Regions from separate parts of the Robertmurraya mangrovi genome, predicted to be linked through region 1. Evidence: riboswitches for the same ligand, from Rfam matches in the RefSeq annotation. Region 1 holds a riboswitch; the other holds the start of a gene.
The links. A riboswitch is a leader RNA that binds a small molecule or an ion and turns the genes downstream of it on or off. The one in region 1 is predicted to bind lysine.
Positions count from the first base shown of each region.

Region 2: another riboswitch for lysine. It lies ahead of SM124_RS10275 (Na+/H+ antiporter NhaC family protein); the one in region 1 lies ahead of SM124_RS08075 (ABC transporter substrate-binding protein).

Region 1 covers NZ_JAXOFX010000004.1:71,632-76,795, forward strand. The annotation lists gene SM124_RS08065 (hypothetical protein) at 1-149, shown strand, start outside; gene SM124_RS08070 (M20/M25/M40 family metallo-hydrolase) at 453-2,105, opposite strand; lysine riboswitch at 2,345-2,529, shown strand; gene SM124_RS08075 (ABC transporter substrate-binding protein) at 2,643-3,446, shown strand; gene SM124_RS08080 (amino acid ABC transporter permease) at 3,568-4,251, shown strand; gene SM124_RS08085 (amino acid ABC transporter ATP-binding protein) at 4,248-4,970, shown strand; gene SM124_RS08090 (DUF2243 domain-containing protein) at 5,143-5,164, shown strand, end outside.
Region 2 covers NZ_JAXOFX010000005.1:141,661-146,824, reverse strand. The annotation lists gene SM124_RS10285 (HD-GYP domain-containing protein) at 1-1,045, shown strand, start outside; gene yunB (sporulation protein YunB) at 1,119-1,871, shown strand; lysine riboswitch at 1,933-2,116, shown strand; gene SM124_RS10275 (Na+/H+ antiporter NhaC family protein) at 2,233-3,795, shown strand; gene SM124_RS10270 (sodium-dependent transporter) at 4,160-5,164, shown strand, end outside.

The DNA of each region.
Region 1 (5,164 bases):
ATTACCTAGGGATCTGGGGTTACCAAGAGTTTCTGCCTGTTAATGATAAAATCATTTCCCATGAAATTATGATGATTCCACAATGTGATACTCTAAAGATAGAGTTTGAGAATAAACATATACAGATCAATAAAGTAAAGAATAGCTAAATGAAATGACTGAATGCCCCCTTTTGCAGTCGAGGAAATCTAACAGAGAAACATGTAAATGGTAAATTAAGGGGTTTTATATTAGGTAAAGATAATTTGTCTATGGATATTTAAAATACAATTAAAATCTTCTCGTGGGGAAGTAGATTTAGAGCTTGATGCTAAGACAGGTAAGGTCATCAAAGTAGATTATGATCATGATGATGACGACGATAATGATGATTTTGATTTTGAAGATTAATACTCATTTTAAAAGGCTAACTCTGATTTACAGAACTAGCCTTTTTGTTATTCTAATATAATTTATTTCAGTAACTCTCTAATAACCAAGTTGGTTAAATTAGGGACAATTTCTAATGAGAAAGATGTTTCCATACGCTCTAATTTTTTATGAGCATCTACCCCATAAGGTCCAATATTGATAACAGGAACATTGATATCTCTAATGTCTTGATAGTCAACAAAATGTTTCGTTCCCCATCCAGGGTTATTATTAGAAACAGCCTGAATCCCTTCTTCATCATCACTTAGCGCTACGAAGCTCATATCAGAGATATAAGGGAAGAAGTTTCTAGTGACAATTGGGTGTGGATATTCTGGTTGTACTTGTTCTACTGCTAAATCTAGAGCATTAATTAATACTTGCTCATTGTCTGTTTTTCCTGATAGTTCAATTCTAGGTGAATATAAGGAAGAGTAGAAAAGGATAATAGCTGGACTCTTATCACTCATCCATTTCCAAGCTTCTTCTACTACTCTAGCCGCAAACATTCGAGTATCTAATGTAATGTCTAGTAAAAGGTTTTCTTTAAACTCATTCATATGTTGTACATAAGCATCGCCATTTTCTTGAATCAGAAGCTGTTCCATTTCTTCATAGATATACACTCTTGGTTGCCAAGAATGGCTCATATATGGCTCACCGCTAATAGCACAGAACTGTTTATATCTTTCGTCAAAAGAAGATAGAGCCGCTTCAAAAGCAATAGTTGCTTGTTCTTTTAGCTTCACTATAACTTCTTTCGGTGACCAAGAATGGATAAAAAAGTTGTAATATACATAAGCAGAAAGGGCTGTTTGCACCGTATAAGAAGGTTTTAAATCAGTTTGTTTTAACGAAACTGGCGGAACAGTCGTTTCTCCTAATGCCTCGTTACAAAGTTCAGGGTTATAGTTAATTTGTTTAGTTAATTCTGCTGCTATGAAATTTGGATCAAGTCCTTCAAAGCATGACCCAACATGAGTTTCAGCACCTGTTATAAAGAACGATGGTAAAAGTTTTCCAACTGTCCCCTTATAGATGTAGCGGTTTTCATCTCCTTCAAAACGTGGAGAAACAAAATCCGCATTGATAGCTGCTACATAATCAAAGTTATGTTCCTCTTTCCAGCTTTTAAATGTTTTTAAAGCAGATAGTACCCCATGAGATCCGTCTTCTTCATCACATTCAGCTAGAAAAACAAGATTTCCATCTAGCTCTTCTGGGTGTTCAGAATAATATTTTAGTAGGTAAAGGTGGCTCGCCACTCCACTCTTCATATCTAAAATCCCTCTACCAAAAAGCCAGTTACCAGACTCTAGATGTTCTCTAGCGGATGCTGGTAAATCTTCATTTTTCAGTGCCTCCATTAGCTCGTCTGGAGAGCAAGCCAAATCTTTCAATTGATTGAAATCATCAATTCCAACCGTATCCATATGACCCATAAGGATAACCGTTCGATTACTCGTTCCTTTTGTCCCTTTAACGAAAGCTAAAACATTATGTCTTTCATGATCATCATTGATCGTTTGCTCTAGAGTGATATGTGTAGGATTATTAGTAAAGTATGGAAAAGAAGAAAGTAGAGTGTATAAAGAATGGGCGATGACTTTTTCACCATCTGTGTTAACAATACTCTCAATATTTACGAGTTGTTTCGTAAAGGCTAGTACTTCCTCGCGACATTGTAGCTTCATTTTATAACCTCTTTTTCTTGTAAAATATTTTTAATCTAATATTTAAGCCAGTCGAATCGTATCGCTAAAAATGTATATCAATATTAAAAGATTCGTCAAGTTATTTTTAATAGAGTAAATCACTATATTGGAAAATATATGTATATTAAAACAGTTGTTGCACATATGGAAAATTTACTATATAATCTTTTTATTGTTTCGTTAAACTAAATATAAAATCCTCATCTTTAAAAGCATTGAGATGGGGTAGAGGTCGCGATTTATATTAGTATTCCGCCTGAGACTCAGTGAAGTCGATGAAAGCGGGAAAAAGGATAAGTCGCCGAAGCTTCTGAAATCACTGCTTTCAGAAGGCTGGGGCTGCACTCGAATAGGGGCAGAACTGCCATATATCCAAACGGTTATGTGGAGAGCTATCTTTTTTCAACGCTTTAAGTGAGGGTGTCGTAAAACACCGTCCATTTCCATAGGCGGTGTTTTTTGTTTGATTTAGTCTATTAGGCTAGTAAATACATACACAAAAGGGAGGAAACAAAAATGAAAAGAATGTTGATTTTAGTCATGGCTGCTCTTGTTTTAGTTTTAGCAGCATGCGGAAGTAAAGAAGCTAGTAACTCTGAAGGTAGCAAAGAAGCAGGGGAAAAGGCAGATTTACAACTTGTTAATGAAGGCAAACTGACTTTTGCTATGAGTGGTGTTTATCCACCTTTAAACTTTAAAAAAGATGGACAACTAACTGGCTTTGACGTGGAAATTGGTGCTGAAATTGCAAAAAGAATCGGTTTAGAATCAAACCCTGTAACTAATCCTTGGGAAACGATCATTCAAGGATTAAAAGCAAAAAAGTATGATGCAATCATCGGAAGTATGACAGCAACTGAAGAACGTGACAAACAAGTAGACTTCACAAATCCATACTACTTATCAGGTGCTCAAATCTTCGTTGCTGAAGGAAATACAGATATTTTATCTAAAGAAGACTTAAAAGGAAAAACGATTGGGGTAATCCAAGCTTCTACTTGGAAGGATATGGCTGAAGGTTTATCAGACAAAGTAAAGGGATATCCACTAGATGTAAATGCTCTTCAAGACTTAGCTTTAGGACGGATTGATGCTGTAATTACAGATAAAATCGTTGGAGTTAGTGCAAAAAATGAAGGCGGCCTAAAAATTAAAGCTATTGGTGATCTTCTAAATGAAGACCGTGTAAGTGTTGCGGTTAACGAAGGAAATACAGAGCTTGCGAACAAAATTAACGAAGCTATTCAATCTATGATTGATGATGGAACGTACGAGAAAATCAGTATGAAATGGTTTAACGAAAATATTATGAAAAAATAAGACAATTTCTCTAAGAAGAAATCGACTTTTTAGATTTTGCACAAATACAACCATCTTTGCGAAAACAACCAAAATAAGAGTGCGTGTATACGCACTTTTTTTACTAGGAGGCGATTGTTAGATGACTTTTTGGCATAATACCATTGGAATCCTTAATGAACATGGATTGGCTTTCTTAAAAGCCTCATGGATGACAATTTCCATAACGGCAGTTTCGCTATTATTGGCCATGGTAATAGGACTTATGTTTGCGGCCTTTAAAATATCATCTTCTAAGCTATTAAATCTAATTGCAGACTTGTACATCGGGATTATTCGTGGAACTCCTTTAATCGTACAAATCATGTTTTTATATTACGGAATAGCTAATATTGTAACTTTAGATAGTTTTACGGCAGGGGCACTAGCACTAGGCATACATACGGGAGCCTATATAGCGGAGATCTTCAGGGGAGCAGTCCAGTCCATTGATAGAGGGCAAATGGAAGCTGCTCGTTCTCTAGGGATGACAAAAACACTAGCTATGAGAAGAATTATTTTTCCGCAAGCATTTAAACGTGCAATTCCGCCACTTGGAAACCAGTTTATTATTAGTTTAAAAGATTCCTCACTAGTAGCCTATATTGCGGTTACAGACTTATACAATACGGCGTTAACGGTTCAGGGGGAAAACTATTTACCGTTTGAAACATACTTTGTTGTTGGTATTTATTATTTAATTATCGTTCTTATCTTTACTTACTTTACAAACAAGATTGAGAAGAAACTAGACGTAAGTAAACCGAAGGAGGCGACTATTGCATGATTGAAATCAAGAATCTATCTAAATCCTTTGGGCAGTTACAAGTATTAAAAAATATTGATTTAGAAATTAAACAGCAAGAAGTCGTGGTGTTAATTGGAGCAAGTGGTTCTGGAAAAAGTACACTTCTGCGTTGTATAAATTTTCTAGAAGTAGCTCAAGGTGGAGAAATCAAGATTGAGTCGGAAGTCATTAATCCTACAAAAACAAATCTTAATAAGGTTCGAGAAAAAGTAGGAATGGTTTTTCAGCATTTTAATCTTTTTCCTCATAAAACCGTTCTTGAAAATGTGATTGAGGCTCCTATTTACGTAAGAGGACAGAAAAAGGAAGATGCCATTGTAAAGGCAAAGGCCCTTCTGAAAAAAGTAGGTTTAGAAGACAAAGCGAATTTCTTTCCTGATCAATTATCAGGTGGACAAAAACAGAGGGTAGCCATTGCAAGAGCTTTAGCAATGGAACCTAAAGTGATGCTATTCGATGAGCCAACATCAGCCCTCGACCCGGAACTTGTTGGTGAAGTATTACAAGTTATGAAAGACCTCGCCAGTGAAGGAATGACGATGGTTATTGTTACACATGAAATGGGCTTCGCAAAAGAAGTAGCAGACCGAGTCGTGATATTAGCGGATGGTTATATTATAGAAGAAGGACACCCTTCTGAACTTTTTGATAATCCAAAACATGAACGAACGCAAAGGTTTTTAAATCAAATATTGTAATAATGAATATGGATACCGTACTTAAGTGAGTGCGGTATTTTTTGTGATTCATCTTTCGAGTTGTCAGGGATATTAACCACTAAACTCGATAAACTTCCTCAAGGTTTAAAAATCACAGTTATAGGAGAAAATGTTTTAATGTTCTGATAATAATGAGAGGAGAACAAAAACATTGAGTACTGTAACGAAAAGGA
Region 2 (5,164 bases), on a different contig from region 1:
AGCAATCTACAATGATAAAGGACAGACGTTGCTTAGTGAGGGTGTTGAGTTGGGTGAGAGAGTACTCCTACGACTAGTAAACCTAGGGATTACTTACATTTATATAAAAGACCCTAATACAGCAGACATTAACCATAATGATCCAATATCCGGGAAACTAAGAAGAGAAGCCATGACGACCATAGAATCAACATTTAAGCAGGTCTACAAAGACACTTCTATATCCAATTCTTTCGTCATTGAGAAAGCTTCGAAGCGTTTCACAGAACTTATTCGTCATATAATGAGTGAAATCCGTGGTAATGAGGATTTAATTACGATCATATCTGATGTTTATACATATGATAATTATATTTTTACCCATTCTCTAAATGTCACGATGTACTCTTTAGCGATTGGGATGGAGCTTAAGTTACCACCCAAACAATTAGAGCTTCTAGGCATGGGAGCCATTCTCCATGATGTAGGGAAGATGAAAATCCCTTCTGAGATTCTGCTTAAACCTGGTCGCCTTACGAGTGAGGAATTTGAGGAGGTAAAGAAACATCCAGAAGAAGGGTTCAATATTCTTCGGAATGTGCCAGGCATCTCTTTACTAATCGCTCACTGTGCGTATCAACATCATGAGCGGGTAAATGGTTCTGGTTATCCGAGAGGGTTAACTGAAGAATCAATACATAGCTTTGGAAAAATAATTGCCGTAGCTGATGTATTTGATGCCGTTACCTCAAATCGAATATATAGACGGGCCATGCTACCCCATGATGGTCTGGAAATATTATTTGCTGGAGTAGGTACACTGTTTGATAGTAAAGTGGTTGAAGCGTTTAGAAGATCGGTTGCTATTTATCCTGTAGGAATAACGGTAGAATTAAATGATGGTCGTTTGGGGGTTGTTTCTAACCAAAATAATGGGCTCAGTGATCGCCCTATTGTAAGGGTATTAGAAGAGAACGGGATATCCGTTTGTCCATACGAACTTGATTTAAGTAAGGAACTGTCTGTCATGATTACAGGCTGTGATACAACCTTCCCAAAAAATTAATCGATAATTTAAATATTTTTGCGCTAGCTCCCCCCTTTATTGCATACATATAGCTTGTAAGGGGGGATTTGTCTTGCTCAAATTTCGCGGTAATCTCCCACGGAGAGGTCCGTTGCCATTTCGTTATGTATTTCTATTAACCTTTATCTTTTTTATCTTTTCTACGGCGGCAGGCTTGTGGGTTATTAATGAAGGTTTAAAGCCAACATTAGTCAGTTATGCAGAATCACAAACGAGAAAAATCGCTTCTCTAGTGATTAATAAGGCTATTAATAAAAAAATTGCTAATGTTATGGATATTAATGAGATTATTAGAAAGGACCCTGAAACTTCACTTACTATTTTTGATGCGGAAAAAATTAATCGAGTGATGGGCGAAACGAGTGATTTAGTACTCAGCCATATTAAAAAGGCTGAAAGTGGAGATTTAGCTGCTTTAGAATCGATTACAGATATTGAGATTGAAACAGATGACTCGAAAAGTGGGAATGGAATCGTCTATTATGTTCCGATGGGGCAAGCAACAAACAACGCCCTTTTGGGGAACTTAGGACCGAAAATTCCTGTTAGATTTAATGCCATCGGGGACATAGAAACCAATGTTGAAACGATCACAAAAGAGATTGGAATTAATAATATTTACGTAGAAGTAATCATTAAATTGAAAGTAAATGTGCAAATTATTATTCCATTTGCAACGAAAGTGACCACATATAAGCAAGATATTCCTGTAGCAATTGGTATTCTTGAAGGTGAAGTACCTCAATTTTATAATGGTTCAGGTCAGGGAGGCACTCCATCCCTAGAATTGCCAGTAAATCAGTAATTGTCAAAAGGTTAATATCCTGATATAGTATAAAAGAAATTGAATAATAACCTTATCATTTCGGTGGGGTAGAGGCGCAATATTAAAGAGTAAGCTGTGTGAGGATGACAACGAAGATCACAGATGAAAGGGAATATTGCCGAAGTAGAATAGACGGGTCGAAGTTTATTTTACTGGGGTTGCTCCTGAATAAGGGCAACACTGTCATTATAGAGAAATCTCTATGATGGGGAGCTACAGATCGTGATGGAGAAACTAATTACTTAAATTCAAAAGAGTAATGATGGAATTTTCTCTATCGTTACTCTTTTTTTGTGTAAAAAAGTTTGCTCCCTCCCCAAAAATAAAAGGAGGACTAACAATGGAAAATACGATATTCTCACTATTGCCACCAGTCGTTGCAATAGTAATGGTTATCTTAACTAGAAGAGTATTATTATCTCTAGGTGTAGGAATATTTACAGCTGCATTATTATTAGCAGATTTTCATGTAGGAGAAACCTTTAGCATTATCTATGATGCTGTAAAAGGTATTTTTGTTTCAGATGGAGCTTTAAATACTTGGAACGTGTATATTATCTTTTTCTTACTAGTTTTAGGAGTCATAACGGCCTTTATTTCTATCTCAGGTGGTAGCCGTGCGTTTGGTGAGTGGGCAATGAAACGTGTTAAGACTAGAGCTGGTGCTCAGATTGTCGGAGCGGTTTTAGGTGTTATAATCTTTATTGATGATTACTTTAACGCCCTTGCTGTTGGCCAAATTTCAAGACCCATAACGGATAGACAAAGGGTTTCTAGAGCAAAACTTGCTTATTTAATTGATTCAACGTCGGCTCCTGTGTGTGTAGTTTCACCAATTTCGAGTTGGGGAGCATACATTATTGCATTAATTGGAACCATTTTAGCCGCTCATAATATCACGGAATACTCAGCGTTTTCAGCTTTTATCCAAATGATACCTATGAATCTATACGTTTGGGCAACACTTGGAATGGTATTCATTATTTCAATCAGAAATATTAACTTCGGTCCAATGAAGCAGCATGAATTACGTGCAATCACTACAGGTGAGGTGCTAGATCCAAATAAGCCAGCACCAGGGGAATTAAAGGATGACCTGCCAACTAGTAAAACAGGATCTGTAGGAGATTTAATCTGGCCAATCCTTGCTTTAGTTGTAGGAACTGTTGGTGCAATGCTTTGGACAGGCTATGGAGCAATTGAAGGGAAAGCGACCATTCTAGCTATTTTTGAAAACACGGATGTAGCTAAATCCTTAATCTTAGGTGGATTAGTTGGTTTAGCAGTGACCTTACTTCTATACTTCCGCCAAGTGTTCGTGCTTAAAGGTGTGGGAGCCAATACTTTATCTACTGGTTTTATAGAAGGTATTAAATCGATGTTACCAGCCGTTTACATCTTAATATTTGCTTGGGCAATTGTTGATTTGATCGGTCGTTTAGAAACGGGTAAGTATCTGGCAACAGTTGTTGAAAATTCTAATATTAATACAGCTTTTCTACCGGTTATACTATTTGTTATTGCTGGAGTGATGGCTTTCTCAACTGGTACTTCATGGGGTTCTTTTGGAATCTTACTACCAATAGCATGGGATATTGCAGCAGCAACAGATATTAATTTGCTTTCTCCTGCGATGGCTGCTGTTTTAGCCGGAGCAGTCTTTGGAGATCACTGTTCGCCAATCTCAGATACGACAATCCTTTCATCTACCGGGGCTGGATGTAACCATATAGATCATGTAATCACACAACTGCCATATGCTCTAACTGCAGCCGTGATTGCTATAATTGGATATTTTATTATTGGTTTTACTGGAAGTACGATAATCGCGCTTGCAGCCGTGATTGTTCTACTAGTAGCTTTTACATTTATAGCAGGAAAAAATAAACTAGAAATGCAATAAATACCTAAGGAATCTGACTTTTATCAGGTTCCTTATTTTTTTATTAGTATGAAAAAAGCCATGAGTAATGAATATTCTGAAAATAAATTGAAAGTTTTCAAATCTTTTGAATACTATTATAAGGAGGAGGTGGATAGTTGTTTTAATATAATAAAAAACTAGTAATCTTTGTTATTGCTTTCACTATTTTAATGTACTACAGGTATAAATTAAAAATGATTACTATTCCACAAATAATGTTTTGACAGATGTAAGAAAACTAGCTATACTAATTTTAGATTATATTAAAAAATCAGAAAATATAAAAAGTTCCAATTGTTCTTTTAATTGAAACAAGTTGGAACCAATAGGGGGTAAACTAACGATGGATAATCGTCCACAGTGGGGGACACGTGCAGGGTTTATCTTAGCGGCTGTTGGTTCAGCAGTTGGTCTAGGTAACATTTGGCGTTTCCCAGCAGTAGCTTATGAAAATGGTGGAGGAGCCTTTTTCCTTCCATATTTATTCGCATTATTAACAGCAGGTATTCCACTCTTAGTTCTTGAGTTTACACTAGGACATAAATATCGTGGATCAGCACCATTAACTTATGCTAAGTTAAATAAAAGATTTGAGTGGCTTGGTTGGTGGCAAGTAGCGATTTCCTTTATTATCTCAACTTATTATGCTGTAATAATTGCATGGGCAATGAGCTTCGCAGGATTCTCTTTCAGTTTGAAATGGGGAGATGATCCAGGTTCGTTCTTATTCGGTGATTATTTAAAGCTTGCTGAAACACCAGGAGATGTAGGTGGAATTGTTCCAGGAGTATTTCTACCGTTAATTATTGTTTGGGTTATTACTTTAGGGGTTCTTTTCAAAGGTGTTAAAAAAGGTATCGAAGTTGCGAACAAAATCTTTATTCCTGCACTAGTTATTTTATTCTTAGTTATTGTTGTTCGTGCATTAACACTTGATGGAGCTGCACAAGGTTTAGAAGCATTCTTTAAACCAGATTGGAGCAAAATTGCTGATGGTAAGGTTTGGGTAGCTGCATATGGTCAAATCTTCTTCAGTTTATCCATTGCCTTTGCTATTATGATCACATATTCAAGCTATCTACCTAAGAAAACGGATATCACAAATAATGCGTTCATTACAGGGTTTGCAAACTCTGGATTTGAATTACTAGCTGGTATCGGGGTATTCGCTGCATTAGGATTTATGGCGTCACAAGCTGGTGTTCCAGTAAATGAGGTTGTTAAAGCGGGTGTAGGATTAGCATTCGTTGTTTTCCCTCAGATTATTAATGAATTCCCTGCACTAAACGGTATGTTTGGTTCATTATTCTTCATCTGTTTAGTACTTGCAGGTTTATCATCTCTAATC